Regions from separate parts of the Streptomyces sp. NPDC050743 genome, predicted to be linked through region 2. Evidence: riboswitches for the same ligand, from Rfam matches in the RefSeq annotation. Region 2 holds a riboswitch; the other holds the start of a gene.

Region 1 (9,825 bases), on a different contig from region 2:
GAAGCCGGGCCCCGTGTCGGCGAGGACGTCGTACAGCCGGGGGCCGGCGAACCGGTGGTGCTGGATGCCGCTGGGCGCACTCGAAGCTGACGTCCACCCGGTGCTGCGGCCAGCGGAGCAGGTCCGGAACGGTCAGCCGGGCGGGCCGGGCCAGATCGCCGGTCAGGGCCAGTTGCGCGAGCGTCACCTGCGACCACCTCCCCGCAGCACCGTACCCGCCGCGGCGCATCGTGCAAACGCACATGCAAGCTGCAAGTCACAAGTTCGCAGCTCATGCGATGAGACAGGAGACTTACGGCTGGCAGATGCGGCAGTATCATCGCCGCACGGCCGGTGCTCCCGGCCGTGACAGGGCGCGACAGTTGTTCCACAGAACCTGAGGAGTAGATCCGTGATGACCCGTTCCCTGCGCCGGACCCGGCGGTCGCTGCAGCTGGCCGGCGCGGGAGCCGCCGCCCTGATGGCCCTCAGCGCCTGCTCCTCGTCCTCGGACGCGAAGGACACGACGTCGGACACCTCGAACTCCGCCTCCCCGAAGCTGTCCGGCAACGTCACCGTGTTCGCCGCCGCCTCCCTGAAGGAGAGCTTCACGACCCTGGGCAAGGAGTTCGAGAAGCAGCACCCGGGCACCAAGGTCAGCTTCAACTTCGGCGGCAGCGACACCCTCGCCGCGAGCATCACCGGCGGCGCCCCGGCGGACGTCTTCGCCGCCGCCAGCCCCAAGACCATGGCGATCGTGACGGACAAGAAGGACGCGGTCGGCACCCCGGCCACCTTCGTGCGCAACCAACTGGAGATCGCCACCCTGCCGGGCAACCCGGACAAGGTGTCCTCCCTGAAGGACCTCACCAAGTCCGGTCTGAAGGTCGTGCTGTGCGACAAGACCGTGCCGTGCGGCGCCGCCGCGCAGAAGGCCCTGGACGCCGCCAAGTTCAAGCTGACCCCGGTCTCCTACGAGCAGGACGTCAAGGCCGCCCTGAACAAGGTGGAGCTGAAGGAGGCCGACGCCGCGGTCGTCTACAAGACGGATGTGAAGTCCGCGGCCGGCAAGGTGGAGGGCGTGGAGTTCCCCGAGTCCGCCAAGGCGATCAACGACTACCCGATCGTCCTGCTGAAGAACGCGCCGAACGCCCAGGCCGCCAAGGCGTTCATCGCCCTGGTGCAGTCCGCCGAGGGCCAGAAGGCGCTCGGCGAGGCGGGGTTCCTCAAGCCGTGACCTCGCTGCACAAGCCCGGCGCCGCGACCGGTCCCCGCACGGACCGGCCGCGGCACCGCCGCGTCGGCGCGGGGGGCCGGCGCGGGGTGCCGTTGCCGCTGCTGCTGCCGGGCCTGCTGGCGCTGGCGTTCCTGCTGCTGCCGCTGGTCGCGCTGATCATCCGCGCGCCCTGGCGCAGCCTGCCGGACCAGCTGACCAGTACGGAGGTGTGGCAGGCGCTCCAGCTGTCGCTGGTCAGCGCCACAGCGGCAACGGCCGTCAGCCTCGTCCTGGGAGTGCCGCTGGCCTGGCTGCTGGCTCGCACGGAGTTCCCCGGCCGGGGCCTCGTACGGGCCCTGGTGACGCTGCCCCTCGTGCTGCCGCCGGTGGTCGGCGGTGTGGCACTGCTGCTGGCCCTCGGCCGCAACGGGGTGATCGGCAAGGTGCTGGACTCCTGGTTCGGGATCACGCTGCCGTTCACCACCACCGGGGTCGTGATCGCGGAGGCGTTCGTCGCGATGCCCTTCCTGGTCATCAGCGTCGAGGGCACCCTGCGCGCGGCCGACCCGCGCTTCGAGGAGGCGGCGACCACGCTCGGTGCGTCCCGCTTCACGGCGTTCCGCCGGGTCACCCTGCCGCTGATCGCGCCCGGCATCGCGGCGGGCGCGGTCCTCGCCTGGGCGCGTGCGCTCGGCGAGTTCGGCGCGACGATCACCTTCGCGGGCAACTTTCCCGGCCGCACCCAGACCATGCCCCTCGCGGTCTACCTGGCCCTGCAGAACGACCCCGACGCCGCGATCTCCCTGAGCCTGGTCCTCTTGGCGGTGTCGATCGCGGTGCTGGCGGGGTTGCGGGACCGCTGGATGACGGGGGCGTGAGCACATGGCAGCCGACCCCGGGCATGTGCGAGCGTACAGACCCATGACCGACATCGATGCCCCCGAAGTCGGCCTCAGGAGGGCGGTCGACGAGGGACTCGACGCCCACCTCGTCGTCGACCGCGGCTCCTTCCGGCTCGAGGTGGCCCTGACCGCCGAACCCGGAGACGTCGTCGCCCTGCTCGGTCCCAACGGCGCCGGCAAGACCACCGCCCTGCGTGCCCTGGCCGGACTCGTCCCTCTCACCGACGGTCATCTGCGCCTGGACGGAGCCGCGCTGGAGCACACTCCCCCGGAGTCCCGCCCGGTCGGCGTCGTCTTCCAGGACTATCTGCTCTTCCCGCACCTGTCCGCCCTGGACAACGTCGCCTTCGGCCCCCGCTGCCAGGGCGCGGGCAAAACCGAGGCCCGCGCACAGGCCGCGGCCTGGCTGGACCGCATGGGCCTCACCGACCACGCCGGCGCCAAGCCGCGCCGCCTGTCCGGCGGGCAGGCCCAGCGCGTGGCCCTCGCCCGCGCCCTGGCCACCCACCCGAGGCTGCTGCTCCTGGACGAGCCCCTGGCCGCCCTGGACGCCCGCACCCGCCTGGAGGTCCGCGCCCAACTGCGCCGCCACCTCGCCGACTTCGAGGCGGTCGCCGTCCTGGTGACGCACGACCCACTGGACGCCATGGTGCTCGCCGACCGGCTGGTCGTGATCGAGCACGGCCGGGTCGTCCAGGAGGGCACCCCGGCCGACATCGCCCGCCACCCACGCACCGACTACATCGCCCAGCTCGTCGGACTCAACCTCTACCGCGGCCAGGCGGACGGGCACACGGTACGACTCGACGCGGGCCCGGGGATCACGACCACCGAGGTCCTGTCCGGTCCGGCCTTCGTGGCGTTCCCGCCGTCCGCCGTCACCCTGTTCCGCGACCGCCCCACCGGCGCCAGCGCCCGCAACCTCTGGCGCTGCGAGGTGGCCGGCCTGGAGACGCACGGCGACCAGATCCGCGCCGACCTCACCGGCGAACTCCCCCTGGCCGCCGACCTCACCACGGTCGCCGCCGCCGAGCTCGACCTGCATCCCGGCGCCGCTGTCTGGGCGACGGTCAAAGCGACGCAGACACACGCATACCCGGCCTGACCGGATGGGCGCTCTACCGTGGGTGCCCATGACCCTGAGCATCCGCAACCAGCTCCCCGGCACCGTCACCGAGGTCCATCCGGGCGAGGCCATGGCCACCGTCAGACTCCGGCTGGACGGCGGCCAGGAACTCATGGCGGCCATCACCAAGGAGTCCGCCGAGGAGCTCTCCCTCGCCCCCGGCACGCCCGTCCGCGCGCTGGTGAAGTCGACCGAGGTCTCCCTGGCCACCCAGCGGGTCCAGGGCCTGTCGATCCGCAACCAGCTGCCCGGCGCGGTCACCGGTCTCACGACCGGCACCGTCATGGCCACCGTCAAGGTCACCGTCGACGGCGGCGAACTGACCGCGGCGATCACCAAGGACGCGGTCGCCGACCTCGGCCTCTTCGTGGGCTCCGACGTGATCGCCCTGATCAAGGCGACCGAGGTGTCCCTGGCGACGGCATGACACGGCGAGGGCCCCGCCCGGAAACCGGACGGGGCCCTGTGGCACGGCTCGCTCAGTCCTCGTACGCGTCCAGCGGCGGGCAGGAGCACACCAGGTTGCGGTCGCCGAAGGCCTGGTCGATACGGCGCACCGGCGGCCAGTACTTGTCGGCGGCCGAGACACCGGCCGGGAAGACGGCCTCCTCGCGGCTGTAGGCGTGCTTCCACTCACCACTGAGCGCGGCGGCGGTGTGCGGGGCGCCCCGCAGCGGGTTGTCCTCCGCCGGCCACTCGCCCGCGCCGACCTTCTCGATCTCCGCGCGGATGGCGATCATCGCGTCGCAGAACCGGTCCAGCTCGGTGATGTCCTCCGACTCGGTCGGCTCGATCATCAGCGTGCCGGCCACCGGGAAGGACATGGTCGGCGCGTGGAAGCCGTAGTCGATCAGGCGCTTGGCCACGTCGTCCACGCTCACACCGGTCGCCTTGGTCAGCGGGCGCAGGTCGATGATGCACTCGTGCGCGACCAGGTTGGCGGGGCCGGTGTAGAGCACCGGGTAGTGCGGCTCCAGGCGCTTGGCGATGTAGTTCGCGGAGAGCACGGCCACCTGCGTCGCCCGCTTCAGGCCCTCGCCGCCCATCAGCCGGACGTACGCCCAGGAGATGGGCAGGATGCCCGCGGAGCCCCACGGAGCGGCCGAGATCGGGCCGACGCCCGTCTCCGGGCCCGCGGCCGGCTGCATCGGGTGGTTCGGCAGGTACGGCGCCAGGTGCGAGCGGACGCCGACCGGGCCGACGCCGGGGCCGCCGCCGCCGTGCGGGATGCAGAAGGTCTTGTGCAGGTTCAGGTGCGAGACGTCACCGCCGAAGTGGCCCGGCTTGGCGAGGCCGACCAGGGCGTTGAGGTTGGCGCCGTCGACGTACACCTGGCCGCCGGCCTCGTGGACCTGGGCGCAGATGTCGGCGACGTGCTCCTCGAACACACCGTGCGTGGACGGGTAGGTGATCATCAGCACCGCCAGCTCGTCACGGTACTGCTCGATCTTGGCGCGCAGGTCCGCGACGTCGATCTCGCCGTCCTCGGCGGTCTTGACGACGACGACCTTCATGCCGGCCATCACGGCGCTCGCGGCGTTGGTGCCGTGCGCCGAGGACGGGATCAGGCAGACGGTGCGCTGCTCGTCCCCATTGGCGCGGTGGTAGCCGCGCACGGCGAGCAGACCGGCCAGCTCGCCCTGCGAACCGGCGTTCGGCTGCAGGGAGACCTTGTCGTAGCCGGTGACCTCGGCGAGACGTTCCTCCAGCTCGCGGATGAGCGTGAGGTAGCCCTCGGCCTGCTCGGCCGGGGCGAAGGGGTGCAGCTGGCCGAACTCGGGCCAGGTGACCGGCTCCATCTCGGTGGTGGCGTTGAGCTTCATGGTGCACGAGCCCAGCGGGATCATGCCGCGGTCCAGCGCGTAGTCGCGGTCGGCCAGCCTGCGCAGGTAGCGCAGCATCGCCGTCTCGGACCGGTGCTGGTGGAAGACCGGGTGGGTGAGGTAGGGGTCGGTGCGCAGCAGCGCCTCGGGCAGGGTGTCCTCGGCCGTCGCGTCCACGGCCTCTATGTCGCCCTCGACGCCGAAGGCGGACCACACGGCGGCGACCTGGGCCCGCTTGGTGGTCTCGTCGCAGGCGATCGAGACCTGGTCGGCGTCGACCAGGTGCAGGTTGACGCCGTGCTCCCGGGCGGCGGCGACGACCTCGGCGGCCTTGCCGGGCACCCGCGCGGTCAGGGTGTCGAAGAACGCGCCGTGCACGATCTCGACACCGCCGGCCTTCAGGCCCGCGGCGAGGATCGTGGCGTACCGGTGGGTGCGCCGGGCGATGGTCTGCAGGCCCTCGGGGCCGTGGTAGACGGCGTACATGCCGGCCATCACGGCGAGCAGCACCTGCGCGGTGCAGATGTTGCTGGTCGCCTTCTCCCGGCGGATGTGCTGCTCGCGGGTCTGCAGCGCGAGCCGGTAGGCCTTGTTGCCGTCGGCGTCGACGGAGACGCCCACGAGACGGCCGGGCAGGCTGCGCGCGAACTTCTCGTGCACCGCCATGTAGCCGGCGTGCGGGCCGCCGAAGCCCATCGGCACACCGAAGCGCTGGGTGGTGCCGACGGCGATGTCCGCGCCCAGCTCGCCCGGCGAGGTCAGCAGGGTCAGCGCGAGCAGGTCGGCGGCGACGGTGACGAGCGCGCCGAGCTCGTGCGCCTGGTCGATGACCGGCTTGATGTCACGTACGGCACCGGAGGCGCCGGGGTACTGGATCAGCACGCCGTTGATCTCACGCGCGGCGATGTCGGCCGGGATGCCCTCGCTGAGGTCGGCGACGACCACCTCGACACCGGTCGGCTCGGCGCGGGTCTGGATGACGGCGATGGTCTGCGGCAGCGCGTCCGCGTCGATGAGGAACAGGCCCTTCTTGTTCCTGCCCATGCGCCGGGACAGCGCCATCGCCTCGGCGGCCGCGGTGCCCTCGTCCAGCAGGGAGGCGCCGGAGGTGGGCAGCCCGGTGAGGTCGGCGACCATCGTCTGGAAGTTCAGCAGCGCTTCGAGTCGACCCTGGGAGATCTCCGGCTGGTACGGGGTGTAGGCCGTGTACCAGGCCGGGTTCTCCATGACGTTGCGCAGGATCACCGGCGGGGTGAAGGTGCCGTAGTAGCCGAGGCCGATCATGGAGTCGAGGACCTGGTTGCGGTCGGCGAGCGAGCGCAGCTCGGCGAGCACCTCGGCCTCGGTGCGGGCGCCCGGCAGGTCGAGGGCGTCGGCGTTCTTGATCACATCCGGGACCGCCGCGGCGGTCAGCTCGTCCAGCGAGCCGTAGCCGACGTGCGCGAGCATCTTGGCCCGCGCCTCCTGGTCGGGCCCGATGTGGCGCTGCTCGAACGGGATGCCCGCTTCGAGCTCCGAGAGCGGAATACGATGGGCGGTCATTGCGGAGGCCTCCTGGTCTGACGCGACCTTCGAGGGCACCACGGCGCGGGTGCCCGGACGGCCTCCCCCTCTGTCATCTCAACCTGAGAGCTTCACCGGGGCCTTGAAGATCCCGGTTTTCACCGTCGGTGAGAGCGGGAGCCGTCGACACCCGCCCTGCTTTCCAGAGTGACCTCGTCCGTGCGGTACGTGAGCCTGAGAGATTCCGGGGAGGATTTGCTCCTTCGGCGCCTCCGAGGTGGTCGGAGGACTCTCCCGCACGGGGTCAGCAGCCGCTGTCAGCCTACCAGCGGGGCCGGCGACCGGGCCCTCGAGTGGCCGCCTCCCTGAATCTGCTCTTTCGTAGTGCTTACGGATGAGTTGCGACCACGTGGAGGGAGAGGGACCGTGCAGACCGAGATCGATCCGCGCAACCTGATCGGCCGCAAGGCGTTCGACCGCCACGGCACCAAGATCGGCACCATCGACGAGGTGTACCTCGACGACGCGACCGGCGTGCCCGAGTGGGCGGCGATACGCACCGGTCTGTTCTCCCGCGACGCCTTCGTCCCCCTGGAACCGAGCGAGCTGATCGAGGGCTCCCTCCACGTCCCCTTCGACCGCGCCCTGATCAAGGACGCCCCCGACTTCGGCGTGGGCCGCCATCTCTCCCCCGAGCAGGAGCTGCAGCTGTACCACCACTACGGCCTGGACGTGGCATCGCCTTCCTCGGCCCCGGACCACGACTTCGGCAAGCTGGCGGGTTCAGAGGAGACGTGACCTCTCTCCGGGTCCGGGGCGGGTGGGTGGGTGGGAAGGATCCGAGACCAACGGCAACGGATCGGCAGACTCCAGCGCGGGATCGTCGACAGAAAACGTCCGCACCCGCCCCGGGGCGGACTGCGGCGTCTCGAACCGCACGGTGACCCGCCCCAGCCCACTCCCCTGCACCCACCCGTGCCCGTACTCCGCATGCCGTACGTCCTGGCCTGCCCGCCAGTGCCGTTCAACCGGCTCCGGCCGCTCCAGAACGGACTCCGTCTCACCCCTCTCCGGCTCCTCCGCCGCAGGTGACGGCATGGCCTGCGCGAACAGGTCCTCCTGGGTGTAGTCGGCGAGCCCGGAGACGCCCACGCCCAGCAGCCGTACCCCACCTGTGGTGTCCACGGAGTCCAGCAGCCGCGCGGCCGCCTCCCGCACGACCGCGGGATCGTCCGTGGGCCCTCTGAGCGTCTCGGAGCGGGTCAGGGTCGAGAAGTCGTACCGGCGCACCTTCAGCACGATCGTCCGCCCCGACAGCCCGGCCCCGCGCAGCCGCCCCACACACCGGTCGGCGAGCCGCTGCACCTCCAGCCCGATCCGGAGCCGGTCATGGATGTCCACGTCGTAGGTGTCCTCGACCGACACCGACTTCGCCTCACGCTCGGCCACCACGGGCCGCTCGTCATGGGCCAGGGCCATGGCGTACAGCGCGTGCCCGTGTGCCTTGCCCAGCAGCCGGACCAGCTCGTCCTCGCCCGCCTCGGCCAGCTCCTCGACCGTCGTGATCCCGGCGCGGCGCAGATGGTCCCCGGTGGCCGGCCCGACCCCCGGCAGGGTCCGCACCGGCATGGGCCCCAGCAGGGCCCGCTCGGTGCCCGGCCGGATGAGCACCAGGCCGTCCGGCTTGGCCTCCTCCGAGGCGATCTTGGCGAGCATCTTGGAGGCGGCGAGCCCCACCGATCCGGTCAGCCCGGTGACCGCCCGTATGTCCGCGCGCAGCCTGATCCCGGCCAGCCGCGCCGACTCCTCGTCCCAGGCCGTCCCCCCGGCCTCCAGATCCACGAACGCCTCGTCCAGGCTGAGCGGCTCCACCAGCGGCGACAGCTCCCGCAGCAGCGCCATCACCTGCTCGCTGATCGCCCGATACACAGTGAAGCGCGGCACCAGATACGCGGCGTTGGGTGCCAGCCGGCGTGCCTGGGCCATGGGCATCGCCGAGTGGACCCCGAAGACACGTGCCTCGTACGACGCGGTGGCCACGACCCCGCGCGGCCCGAGCCCGCCCACGACGACCGCCTTCCCGCGCAGGCTCGGCTTGGATGCCTGCTCCACCGAGGCGTAGAAGGCATCCATGTCGAGATGCAGGATCGTGGGCGCGTTTCTCACATCTCCGATGCTGCACCACGGCACTGACAATGCCGGGGGTTCGGAGCGCGCCGGGGCCGGACCGCCCTCAGACCGCCCGGTTGCGCCGCCGTGCCAGCTCGTCCGCGGGGTTGTGCCCGACCAGCGTCTCGCCGGTGTCGACGCGCTCGCCGTGCAGCTGGGAGAGCGCGCTTTCGACGTCCCGCCACACCACGCCGACGGCGATCCCGAAGATGCCCTGGCCGCCCTGCAGCAGGGCGTGGACCTCGTCCGGCGAGGTGCACTCGTACACCGTGGCGCCATCGCTCATCAGGGTCATCCGCTCCAGGTCACGGAAACCGCGTTCCCTGAGGTGCTGCACGGCCGTGCGGATGTTCTGCAGCGAGACCCCGGTGTCCAGGAACCGCTTGACGATCTTCAGGACGACGACGTCACGGAAGCTGTACAGCCGTTGCGTCCCCGACCCGTACGCGGGCCGCACGCTCGGCTCCACCAGGCCGGTGCGCGCCCAGTAGTCCAGCTGCCGGTAAGTGATGCCCGCGGCCGCGCAGGCCGTCGGCCCGCGGTAGCCGATGTGTTCCGCCGCCATGGACGCCGCCCCTCCGCCGTTCGGCACCACCGTCGGCCGCTGCGGAGCGTGACCGACCGCGCTGCTCGGTTGGGGATACCCGCTGTTCGAACGCAGCTGAGAGCTAGGGGGAGGGTACGGACCGCTCTCCCCGAACCCGCGTCCGGGGGCACCCCCAGCCGTACCGTCGCCGCTGGTGCTCACGCCGACCTCCGTCCTTGACCTGCCTTCACGACGGTAGGCAGTCACCAGGGGTGCGTCAACGATCGCCACACTCGGCACGCCGAGTGATAATCACCCTGGGAGTGGTTTCCCGTGTCCCACCGCGGGGAAAGGCTAGCCGAATGCGTTCGGGGGAGGCCGCAGGACGCTCTCAATGGCCGGTGGCAATTGCCCGCGCACAGGGGCGCCGACGCACACCGGCCGGCCGTTCGACTCACTGGCTGCTGGTGCCGAAGTCCTCGGGCGAGATCTGGTCGAGGAACTCGCGGAACTTCTCCACCTCGTCCTCCTGCTCGTCCGGAATGGCGATGCCGGCGTCGTCCAGCACCGCGTCACTGCCG
Region 2 (9,825 bases):
GCGCGAGACCCAGGGTCACCGGGAAGCGGTCGGTCAGCACCGGCCAGACGGCCTGCTCGCTGCGGAAGGAGTAGCCGAAGCACGGCGCGGCGCAGTGGGTGACGTCACCGCCGGCCGCGTAGGTGCGGCCCACGAAGATGCCCTTGAAGAAGTGCCAGACCTGCGAGTAGATCGGGTCGCTCAGACCCAGCTTCTCGCGCACCGCCTCGACGGCGTGCGGGTCGGCCTGCTTGCCCACGAAGCTCGTGGCGATGTCCACGCCCGCCCACTTGGGGACGAGGAAGAAGATGCTGAAGACCACCAGGATGATGACCACCAGCATCACTGCGGCGGCGAACAGCCGCCTGATGAGGTAAGTGAGCACAGCTAACGGCCCGCCGCGGACCGCGGGCCACCGGAGGTTTTCCGGTGGCCCGCGGTCTCGCTGCGCCGGCCTTCACCTGCCTTTCGTGCCGTACGGCGGGTGTGCCGGTTTACTTCGTGGACTTCAGGCCGAGGTTGACGAAGTCGTAGTAACCGCTGTACGCGTTCGTCGTGTACACGTTGGCCAGACGCGAGGAGCGGATGTTGAGCAGCCGCTCGAAGGTGAAGGGCAGGTAGTACGCGCCCTCCATGACCTTGTGGTTGATCTGAGTGGCGATCTGGGTCTTGCCCGACTCGTCCAGCGTCTTGTTGTACTGGGTGAACAGGCCGTCGATCGTCTTGTCCTTGATCAGGGCGTAGTTGTTGTTACCGCTCTGCAGGATGTAGCTGCTGTCCCACAGCGGGATGCCGTAGCCCTGGACGGTCGGGAAGTCGGGGCCCCAACCCATGATGATGATGCCGAGCTTCTTCTTCGCCACGTTCGCGGGGGCGCCGATGATGCCCGGGCTCTGCGAGCCGTCGTACTGGTAGATGTCGGCGTTGATGCCGACCTTCTTCAGCGCGGCCTGCATCGACTCGGCGGTGGCCACTTCCTGCTGCTTGTTGTTGCGGACCGCGATGGTGGTCGAGAAGCCGTTCGGCTGACCGCAGGCCTTCAGCTCCTGCTTGGCCAGGTCGGCGTTGCCGTTCTTGTTGGCACCGGCGATCTGGTACGGGTCGTACTTCTGGCCCTCGCCACCCGCGATGGACGGCGGCAGCATGTTGGTGCCGATGTCACCACCGGCGACCGGGCCGCCGCGCGCGGTCTGGATCGACACGTGGTCGGTGGCGTAGATCACGGCCTTGCGGCAGTGGATGTTGTCGAACGGCTTGACGCTCTGCGGGAAGACCGCGTAGCGGATGAAGCCGGAGACCGGGTTGTCCAGGTTGTCCTTGTGCTCCTTGAGAGCGATCTGGCGGCCCTGCGGGCCCAGGCCGGTCTGGCCGGCGTCCAGGTCGTAGTCGCCGTTGATCAGGCGCTGGTCCATGTCGGCCTGGTTGGTCGAGATGTCGAGCGTGATCTTGTCCGGGTAGGCCTTGCGGACCGGGTCCGAGGAGGCCTTCCAGTTGGTGTTGCGGACCAGAACCAGGTTCTTGCCCGGGGCGTACGACTCGAACTTGTACGGGCCGGAGGAGAAGGGGTGCAGGCCGTACTTGGACTTGGTGTCCATGTCCTGGCGGACCGGGGAGGCCGTGACCATCGCCAGCACCTGGATGAAGTCGGAGTTGGCCGCCGGCAGGTGGAAGACGATCGTCTTGTTGTCGGGCGTGTCGATCGCCTTCAGACCCAGGTGGTCCGCGGACGTGTCCTTGTACGGGCCCTTGTAGGTGTTCTTGGGGTCGAGCATCTGCTGGAGGTAGACCGGGCCGCCGGACAGGACGTCCTGCGCCCAGGAGCGCTCGATGCCGTACTTGATGTCCTTGGAGGTGATCGGCTTGCCGTCCTCCCAGGTGATCCCGTCGCGCAGCGTGAACGTGTACGTCTTGCCGCCGTCGGTGACCTTACCCATGTCCGTGGCGAGGTCGGGCGTGAGCCCGGCGCCTGCAGCACCCGGCTCGGTCTTGTAGGTGACCAGCTGGCGGCTGTAGTAGCGCGAGAAGTCCCACATGAAGCCGTAGTAGCCGCGCGTGGTGTCCCAAGAGTCGGCGTCCTGGGCGCTGGCGAACTTCAGCGTGCCGCCCTTCTTGACCATCGAGGCCTGGGCGACCTTGTTGTTCGCAGCGTCGAAGCCGGCCGCGCCGTCTTTCGAACCGCTGCCGCCGTTGCCGCCGTTGCCTCCGCCGCACGCCGCCAAGGTCAACAGCGACGCGACCGCGGCGGCAGCGGCCATAGCCTGCTTGCGCCGCCCTGAGGTGCGTTGGGTAGTCACGATCTCGGATCCTCCGGAATTGATGAGAGAGTCCCCGTGCAGGTGCCACGGGACGCTTGAGTACGGCAGTTCAGCGGGAACCCTTGGGGTCCAGCGCATCGCGCACGCCGTCGCCGAAGAGGTTGAAGGCAAGAACGGTGATGAAGATCGCCAGACCCGGGATCACCATGTACATGGGGTCCGAGTCGTAGTAGTCGATCGCGGTCGAGAGCATCTGTCCCCAGGAGGACGTGGGCGGCTTGACGCCCACGCCCAGGAAGCTGAGCGCCGCCTCGGTGAGGATGTTGGTCGGGATCATCATCGTCGTGTACACGATGATCGGGGCGACCAGGTTGGGCAGGAGTTCCTTGAAAAGGATGTAGAACCGCCCGGCGCCGAGCGAACGAGCCGCCTCGACGTACTCGCGCTCACGCAGGGAGAGAGTCTGGCCGCGCACCACACGGCCGATGTACGGCCAGCCGAAGAAGCCGATGACCAGGATCATCACGAACACGCGCACGGCAGAGCCGCTCAGCCCCAGCATCTCGTTCGGCATGACCGAGACCAGCGCGATGATGAACAGCAGCTGCGGGAAGGCGAGCAGGCCGTCCATGACGCGGCTGATGACCGAGTCCACCCAGCCGCCGAAGAAGCCGGCCAGGATGCCGAGGATCGTGCCGATCACGACGGCGACCACCGCGGACAGGAAGCCGACCAGCAGCGAGATCTGGGCGCCGTAGAGGACGCGGGCGAGGATGTCGCGCCCGTTGACCGGTTCGACGCCGAGAAGGTGGTCGCCGCTGATGCCCCCCAGCGACCCCTTGGGCGTGGAGAACAGCGGGTCGATCAGGTCCTCGTGGTAGACGTCCGGGTCCTGCCCGATCAGGTGGGAGAGCACGGGCGCGAGCAGCGCGATCACGATGAGGAGGAGCACGACTATGCCGCCCGTAAGGGCCAGTTTGTCCCGCTTGAGGCGTTCCCAGGCGATCCGGCCCAGGGACCGGCCCTGAACGGCCTTCGCGTCGGCGGCCGCGACCGCCGCTTCCTGGGCCGCACCCGGGGCCGCTTCCGCAGTCGGCTCGTGCAATGGTGCCGTCATCTGGCAGGGACCCCTCTCAACCGGCGGTGGCCGGCCCGCGCTTGCCGCTGGTAGCGGCCTCAATCAGTCCGTCGTACACAGGGGCGAACCCCTTGAAGGGGGAGTCTTCAACGCTTGCGCGATCAGCCGCCAGCCTTGACGGGGAATGGATGCGCAACCGTGATGCAAGCAGGTGTTTCCTGTTATGCGGACAGGAAGTCGCGGGGACCGGACGAAGCCGGGCCGGACATACGGGTGCGCCGGAGGTCTTTACGGGCGATATCCCCAGGTCAGCAGCGTCAGTAGCCGCCGTGCACCGGTGGATAGCCGTAGCCTGCGGCCGGCGGCTGGGGCGCGGTCTGGAGCTGGGGCTGGGGCGGGACCGCGTGGGCCTCGCGGTCGTAGAACGGGCGGGCGCCGACCCGCATCCACATCACGACCGGGTCGTAGTCGTCGGTCATCGCGACCGTCGACACCGGAAGGCCCTCCGGGACCGCCCCGATGGACTGCTGCATCATCGCGCGCACCGAGTCGACCGCGGCCGGGGAGGTGTCGTACACGTCCAGGCCGATGGCCAGGTACGGCGCGCCGAGCGCCGGCTGCACCCAGGCGCGGCGCAGGGAGCGCAGGGCCGGGGTGCGGTGCGCGTTCTGCGCGAGGAGGGCGTAGAACTGGGGGATCTCGATGCCGGGTTCCGTCAGCCGGAGGGGGCCCGCGGGCTGGCGGTCCAGGCCGGTGGCGATGCGGCGCAGATCCAGCCAGGGGATGCCGACGCCGCCGCCCGGGGCGTGCGGGTTGAGCCAGAGGCCGTAGTGGTCGGGGTAGAGGGTGCGGGCCACGTCGAGGCCGTCGACGACCTCGTACGAGCGGTTCCAGCCGCTGGCCGAGAGCTCCTGGGCGGAGGTGACGCAGGGGGCGTACTGGAAGCCGTCGACCTCCATGTTCCCGTACTGGGCGTCCGGGGAGCCGGCCTGGCCGTGCCACAGGAGCATCCAGATCTGGCCGGAGGAGGGGGCGGCGAGGGCGCGGAGCAGGGCCTCATAGGCGTCGTAGCGGCCGGGGGTGACCTGGCGCAGCGCGTGTTCCACGCTGACGCTGCCGCTGTGGCTCGCGCTCACCTGTCGTGCCCTTCTCTTTTTGTGCCCCGGTGTCGGGAGACAGCTTATGCGCCTACCGGCCCGGGACCCTGGGTGTGTGCGCGGGTGCGGGTCGTGTGTGGCCGCCCGCGCCCCGCGGCGCGGCCGCACACAGCCTCGCGCCCTTCGAGATGCTTCAGTGGCCGTACTGATAGAAGGGGCGGACGTTCGCCTTCAGCCATTCGGCCACCGGGTCGTCCGTCACGTCCAGAAGGACCAGGTTGACCGGCCACTGCACCGGGATCTTTCCGAGAGCTTTGCCGAGGGCCTGCAGGGGGAGGCTGCGCAGGTCGCCCTCCCACTGGGAGAGCTCGACGCCCACGAACATCACCGGGTCGTCCGTCTCGATGGCGGCCAGGCAGCGGCGGGCGGTGCGGACCACGCCGGTCCCGGCGAACTCGGCGGACGCGGCGGAGAGGAAGTCGACCGGGTCGTCCTGCCAGTCGGGCTCGAAGAGCCGGACCCGGGCGCCGGTGTTCGGGCCGTCCAGCGGGGTACGGCCGATCCGGCACAGCTCGGCCACCGCCGCGGGCGGGAGCGGGATGCCGACCAAAGCGTCGGGGTTCACCGCGATGCCGATCTGCGGGGGCAGGCCGCGGGCGAACTCCACGGCGGGGGCGATGGTGTACGGCATGTGGGGGCCGGCCGCCTGGCGCAGCTGCTCCTCGGAGCTGAACACCGGGACGTACGCCTGGCCCTCGATGTCCAGCGAGGGCAGGTCGAGCGGGCCGCTGTCCGGACCGCCGCCGTTGGGCAGCGGGATCCAGAGCAGGCTCCGGCCCAGCACCTCGATGATCCGGCCGGCCGCCGCGGGCATGCCGAGGGAGGCCGAGAGCACCTCCTCCAGCTCGTTGCCGGGCCAGCCGCCGTGCGGCTGGGGGTGCGCCTGTGCCGGGAAGTCCGCGGGAATGTCCGCCGGGAAGTCCATCTGCCTACCGCCTGCTGGGAACCACTGCTGTGTCCATGAAGGCTAGCGGGTGGCTGCGACAGGGCCTCACCTTGTGAAGGTGATCCGTTGCAGGGCGTCCGCCGCCGGCCGGTCCAGCAGCACCGCCGCGCCGCAGCCCGCGGGCAGCTCGCCGCGCTCGACCGCGGCGAGCAGCCGGGCGGTCGTACGGCGGTGGCGGCGGAAGGCGTAGGCCGAGACGCCCCGGCCGCGCTCGCGCTGGCCCTCGCGCGCGGCCTCGGGGGTGACGTCGAGCAGGAGCAGATGGAGGGTGCCGCCCCGGCGGCGGGCCTCGCGGGCGAGCCAGGCGCGCACCCAGGGCTGGGTGCCGCAGTCGTGCACGACGACGCCCTCGCCGGTGCGCAGGGCGCGGCGCAGGCCGGCGTAGTGGGCGAGGCGGACCAGGGGGCGGTACAGGGCGTAGGGCAGGAGGCGGGGGGCGCGGGTGTCCCAGCGGTCGCGGGTGTCCTGGGAGTCGATGCGGCGGCCGGCTACCGCGCGGTGCATCAGGGTGGACTTGCCGCTGCCGGGCAGGCCGGTGATCACGACCAGGTCGCGGGGGCCGAAGAGCAGGGCGCGCGGGCCGCGGCCGGCCCGGTCGCGCAGGTCCCGGACGACCGCGGCCGGGGCACGGCGTTGCCTCGGCACCGCGATGCCGGTGGTGACGGTGGCGTACACCGGGGTCCTGTTCACCGTGATCGTCCTCCCCTGCCTGCTCGGTAATCTTCGTTCCCGCTGTGCGTAAAGAGAAGGTAATGGACGATGTCGCCGACGGGGTCCGGGTCGTGCCACAGGTCGGTTACAAAAGCCCGCTCGCCGTGCAATGATGTGGCCGCCAACTGCATACCGGCCGCTTGAATCCGCGCGGGAGAGTCCCCAGCAGCCTTCGCTGGGGCGCCGAAGGAGCAAGTCCCTCCCTTGAATCTCTCAGGCCCCGTTACCGCGCGGGCGAGGCACATCTGAAAAGCGGGCTGCGTCAGTGGCTCCACCCAAGGTGCAAGCCGTGATCGTCCCGGTGGCGGTCGTGGCGAACCTCTCAGGTTCCGATGACAGATGGGGAGGAAGTTCCTCGCCCTCCCCCACGCTCGGCTTCGCTCGTGCGGGGGGACCCCATGCTTCCTGGGAGACGACCGACCGATGAGCAGTACCGAACTCCGTCACACCGCGCTCGATGCCGTGCATCGCTCGCTCGGTGCGACGATGACCGACTTCGCCGGCTGGGACATGCCGCTGCGCTACGCCTCCGAGCGCGACGAGCACCTCGCCGTGCGCACGAAAGCGGGCCTCTTCGACCTCTCCCACATGGGCGAGATCACCGTCACCGGCGCCGAGGCCGCCGCCCTCCTCGACTACGCCCTGGTCGGCAACATCGCCTCCGTCGGCGTGGGCCGCGCCCGCTACACCATGATCTGCCAGGCCGACGGCGGCATCCTGGACGACCTGATCGTCTACCGGCTCGCCGAGACCGAGTACATGGTCGTCGCCAACGCCTCCAACGCACAGGTGGTGCTGGACGCGCTGACCGAGCGCGCCGCCGGCTTCGACGCCGAGGTGCGCGACGACCGGGACGCCTACGCGCTGATCGCCGTCCAGGGCCCGGAGTCCCCCGGCATCCTGAAGTCCCTCACCGACGCCGACCTGGACGGCCTGAAGTACTACGCCGGCCTGCCCGGCACGGTCGCCGGCGTCCCGGCCCTGATCGCCCGCACCGGATACACCGGCGAGGACGGCTTCGAGCTGTTCGTGAAGCCCGAGCACGCGGTCGAGCTGTGGCAGGCGCTGACCAAGGCCGGCGAGGGCGCCGGCCTGGTCCCGTGCGGCCTGTCCTGCCGGGACACCCTGCGCCTGGAGGCGGGCATGCCGCTGTACGGGCACGAGCTGACCACCTCGCTCACCCCGTTCGACGCCGGGCTCGGCCGGGTGGTGAAGTTCGAGAAGGAGGGCGACTTCGTCGGGCGCGAGGCGCTCACCGAGGCCGCCGCCAAGGCCGAGCAGAACCCGCCGCGCGTCCTCGTCGGCCTGATCGCCGAGGGCCGCCGGGTGCCGCGCGCCGGGTACGCCGTCGTCGCCGGCGGCGAGGTGATCGGCGAGGTCACCTCCGGCGCCCCCTCCCCCACCCTGGGCAAGCCGATCGCCATGGCCTACGTCGACGCGGCGCACGCGGCCGTGGGCACCCCGGGTGTCGGTGTGGACATTCGGGGTAGCCACGAGCCGTACCGCGTTGTGGCGCTGCCGTTCTACAAGCGCCAGAATTGAAGTTCTCTCCCTGCCGAAGCCGGGAGACTCTCCCCTGGATCGCTCCGGGGAGTTTGACAGGTCATGCCCGTCCGGCGACGACCCTCCCGGCCGCCGGAGCAAGTACGGGACTCGCTCAGGTCGTTGGGGACTTGGCTGTCGTCCCCGACGATGCGCTGAGCGTACCAAACACCGAGCGCGTTCCGTACCGGGATCGTAACCCTGTGCACATGACCTGTGCCCACCAGCACTTCCAGCAGTCCCCCCTTCATCAGCACTCCCGCGCGTACAGGAGAATTCAGGCCATGAGCAACCCCCAGCAGCTGCGCTACAGCAAGGAGCACGAGTGGCTGTCGGCCGCCGAGGACGGCGTCTCGACGGTCGGCATCACCGAGTTCGCGGCCAACGCGCTCGGCGATGTCGTCTACGCCCAGCTCCCCGAGGTCGGCTCCACGGTGACCGCGGGCGAGACCTGCGGCGAGCTGGAGTCCACCAAGTCGGTCTCCGACCTGTACTCGCCGGTCACCGGTGAGGTCACCGAGGTCAACGAGGACGTCGTCAACGACCCGTCGCTGGTGAACTCCGCCCCCTTCGAGGGCGGCTGGCTGTTCAAGGTGCGCGTCGCGGAGGAGCCGGCCGACCTGCTCTCCGCCGACGAGTACGCCGCCGAGACCGCCGGCTGAGGAGTCGTAGCCGTATGACCGTCCTGAACACGTCCCTGCACGAGCTGGACCCGGAGATCGCCGCCGCGGTCGACGCCGAGCTCGGCCGCCAGCAGTCCACGCTGGAGATGATCGCCTCCGAGAACTTCGCGCCGCTCGCGGTGATGGAGGCGCAGGGCTCCGTCCTCACCAACAAGTACGCCGAGGGCTACCCGGGCCGCCGCTACTACGGCGGCTGCGAGCACGTCGACGTCGCCGAGCAGATCGCCATCGACCGGGTCAAGGAGCTGTTCGGCGCCGAGTACGCCAACGTCCAGCCCCACTCCGGCGCCTCCGCCAACCAGGCGGCCCTGTTCGCGCTGGCCCAGCCCGGGGACACCATCCTCGGCCTGGACCTCGCCCACGGCGGCCACCTGACCCACGGCATGCGCCTGAACTTCTCCGGCAAGCAGTTCAACGTGGTCGCCTACCACGTGGACGCCGAGACCGGCCTGGTCGACATGGCCGAGGTCGAGCGGCTCGCCAAGGAACACCGCCCGAAGGTGATCATCGCCGGCTGGTCGGCGTACCCGCGTGAGCTGGACTTCGCCGCCTTCCGCCGGATCGCGGACGAGGTCGAGGCCTATCTGTGGGTCGACATGGCGCACTTCGCGGGCCTGGTCGCGGCCGGTCTGCACGCCAACCCGGTGCCCTACGCCGACGTGGTCACCTCCACCACGCACAAGACGCTGGGCGGTCCGCGCGGCGGCATCATCCTCGCCCGCGGCAAGGACTTCGCGAAGAAGCTGAACTCCGCCGTCTTCCCGGGCTTCCAGGGCGGCCCCCTGGAGCACGTGATCGCGGCCAAGGCCGTCTCCTTCAAGGTCGCCGCGAGCGAGGACTTCAAGGAGCGCCAGCGTCGTACAGTGGAGGGCGCCCGCATCCTGGCCGAGCGTCTGACGGCGGCCGACGCCCGCGAGGCCGGCGTGAACGTCCTGTCGGGCGGCACGGACGTGCACCTGATCCTGGTGGACCTGCGCGAGTCCGAGCTGGACGGGCAGCAGGCCGAGGACCGCCTCCACGAGGTCGGCATCACGGTCAACCGCAACGCGGTCCCGAACGACCCTCGCCCGCCGATGGTCACCTCGGGCCTCAGGATCGGTACGCCCGCCCTCGCCACCCGCGGCTTCACGGCCGAGGACTTCGCCGAGGTCGCGGACGTGATCGCCGAGGCGCTGAAGCCGTCCTACGACGCCGAGGCCCTCAAGGCGCGCGTGAAGGCGCTCGCCGACAAGCACCCGCTGTACCCGGGCCTGAACAAGTAGGTCCGGACAAGTAAGCCCCTGGTGGGGTACCCGACGGCAGACCGCCGGAGGGTGCCCCGCCACCCCCCGTCTTGAGGAGTGACCGTGGCCATCTCGGTCTTCGACCTGTTCTCGATCGGCATCGGCCCGTCCAGCTCCCACACGGTCGGCCCGATGCGCGCGGCGCGGATGTTCGCCCGCCGCCTGCGCAACGAAGGGCTGCTGGAAAAGAC

What was found. A riboswitch is a leader RNA that binds a small molecule or an ion and turns the genes downstream of it on or off. The one in region 2 is predicted to bind glycine.
Region 1: it holds a riboswitch for glycine, as region 2 does, so the genes downstream of both, gcvP (aminomethyl-transferring glycine dehydrogenase) here and gcvT (glycine cleavage system aminomethyltransferase GcvT) in region 2, are expected to answer to the same signal.

The regions. Positions count from the first base shown of each region.
Region 1 is NZ_JBITGJ010000043.1:7,930-17,754, reverse strand. It holds partial or broken gene ACIBJF_RS31640 (molybdopterin-dependent oxidoreductase) at 1-229, opposite strand, end outside; gene modA (molybdate ABC transporter substrate-binding protein) at 395-1,216, shown strand; gene modB (molybdate ABC transporter permease subunit) at 1,213-2,073, shown strand; gene ACIBJF_RS31625 (ABC transporter ATP-binding protein) at 2,117-3,202, shown strand; gene ACIBJF_RS31620 (molybdopterin-binding protein) at 3,231-3,650, shown strand; gene gcvP (aminomethyl-transferring glycine dehydrogenase) at 3,703-6,588, opposite strand; glycine riboswitch at 6,762-6,856, opposite strand; partial or broken gene ACIBJF_RS31610 (PRC-barrel domain-containing protein) at 6,934-7,131, shown strand; partial or broken gene ACIBJF_RS31605 (DNA polymerase IV) at 7,269-8,715, opposite strand; gene ACIBJF_RS31600 (MerR family transcriptional regulator) at 8,783-9,466, opposite strand; gene ACIBJF_RS31595 (bifunctional nuclease family protein) at 9,699-9,825, opposite strand, start outside.
Region 2 is NZ_JBITGJ010000038.1:24,619-34,443, reverse strand. It holds gene ACIBJF_RS29960 (ABC transporter permease) at 1-364, opposite strand, end outside; gene ACIBJF_RS29955 (ABC transporter substrate-binding protein) at 474-2,273, opposite strand; gene ACIBJF_RS29950 (ABC transporter permease) at 2,344-3,351, opposite strand; gene ACIBJF_RS29945 (enhanced serine sensitivity protein SseB C-terminal domain-containing protein) at 3,630-4,448, opposite strand; gene ACIBJF_RS29940 (enhanced serine sensitivity protein SseB) at 4,603-5,394, opposite strand; gene ACIBJF_RS29935 (AAA family ATPase) at 5,461-6,105, opposite strand; glycine riboswitch at 6,268-6,365, shown strand; gene gcvT (glycine cleavage system aminomethyltransferase GcvT) at 6,550-7,668, shown strand; gene gcvH (glycine cleavage system protein GcvH) at 7,953-8,330, shown strand; gene glyA (serine hydroxymethyltransferase) at 8,345-9,613, shown strand; gene ACIBJF_RS29915 (L-serine ammonia-lyase) at 9,698-9,825, shown strand, end outside.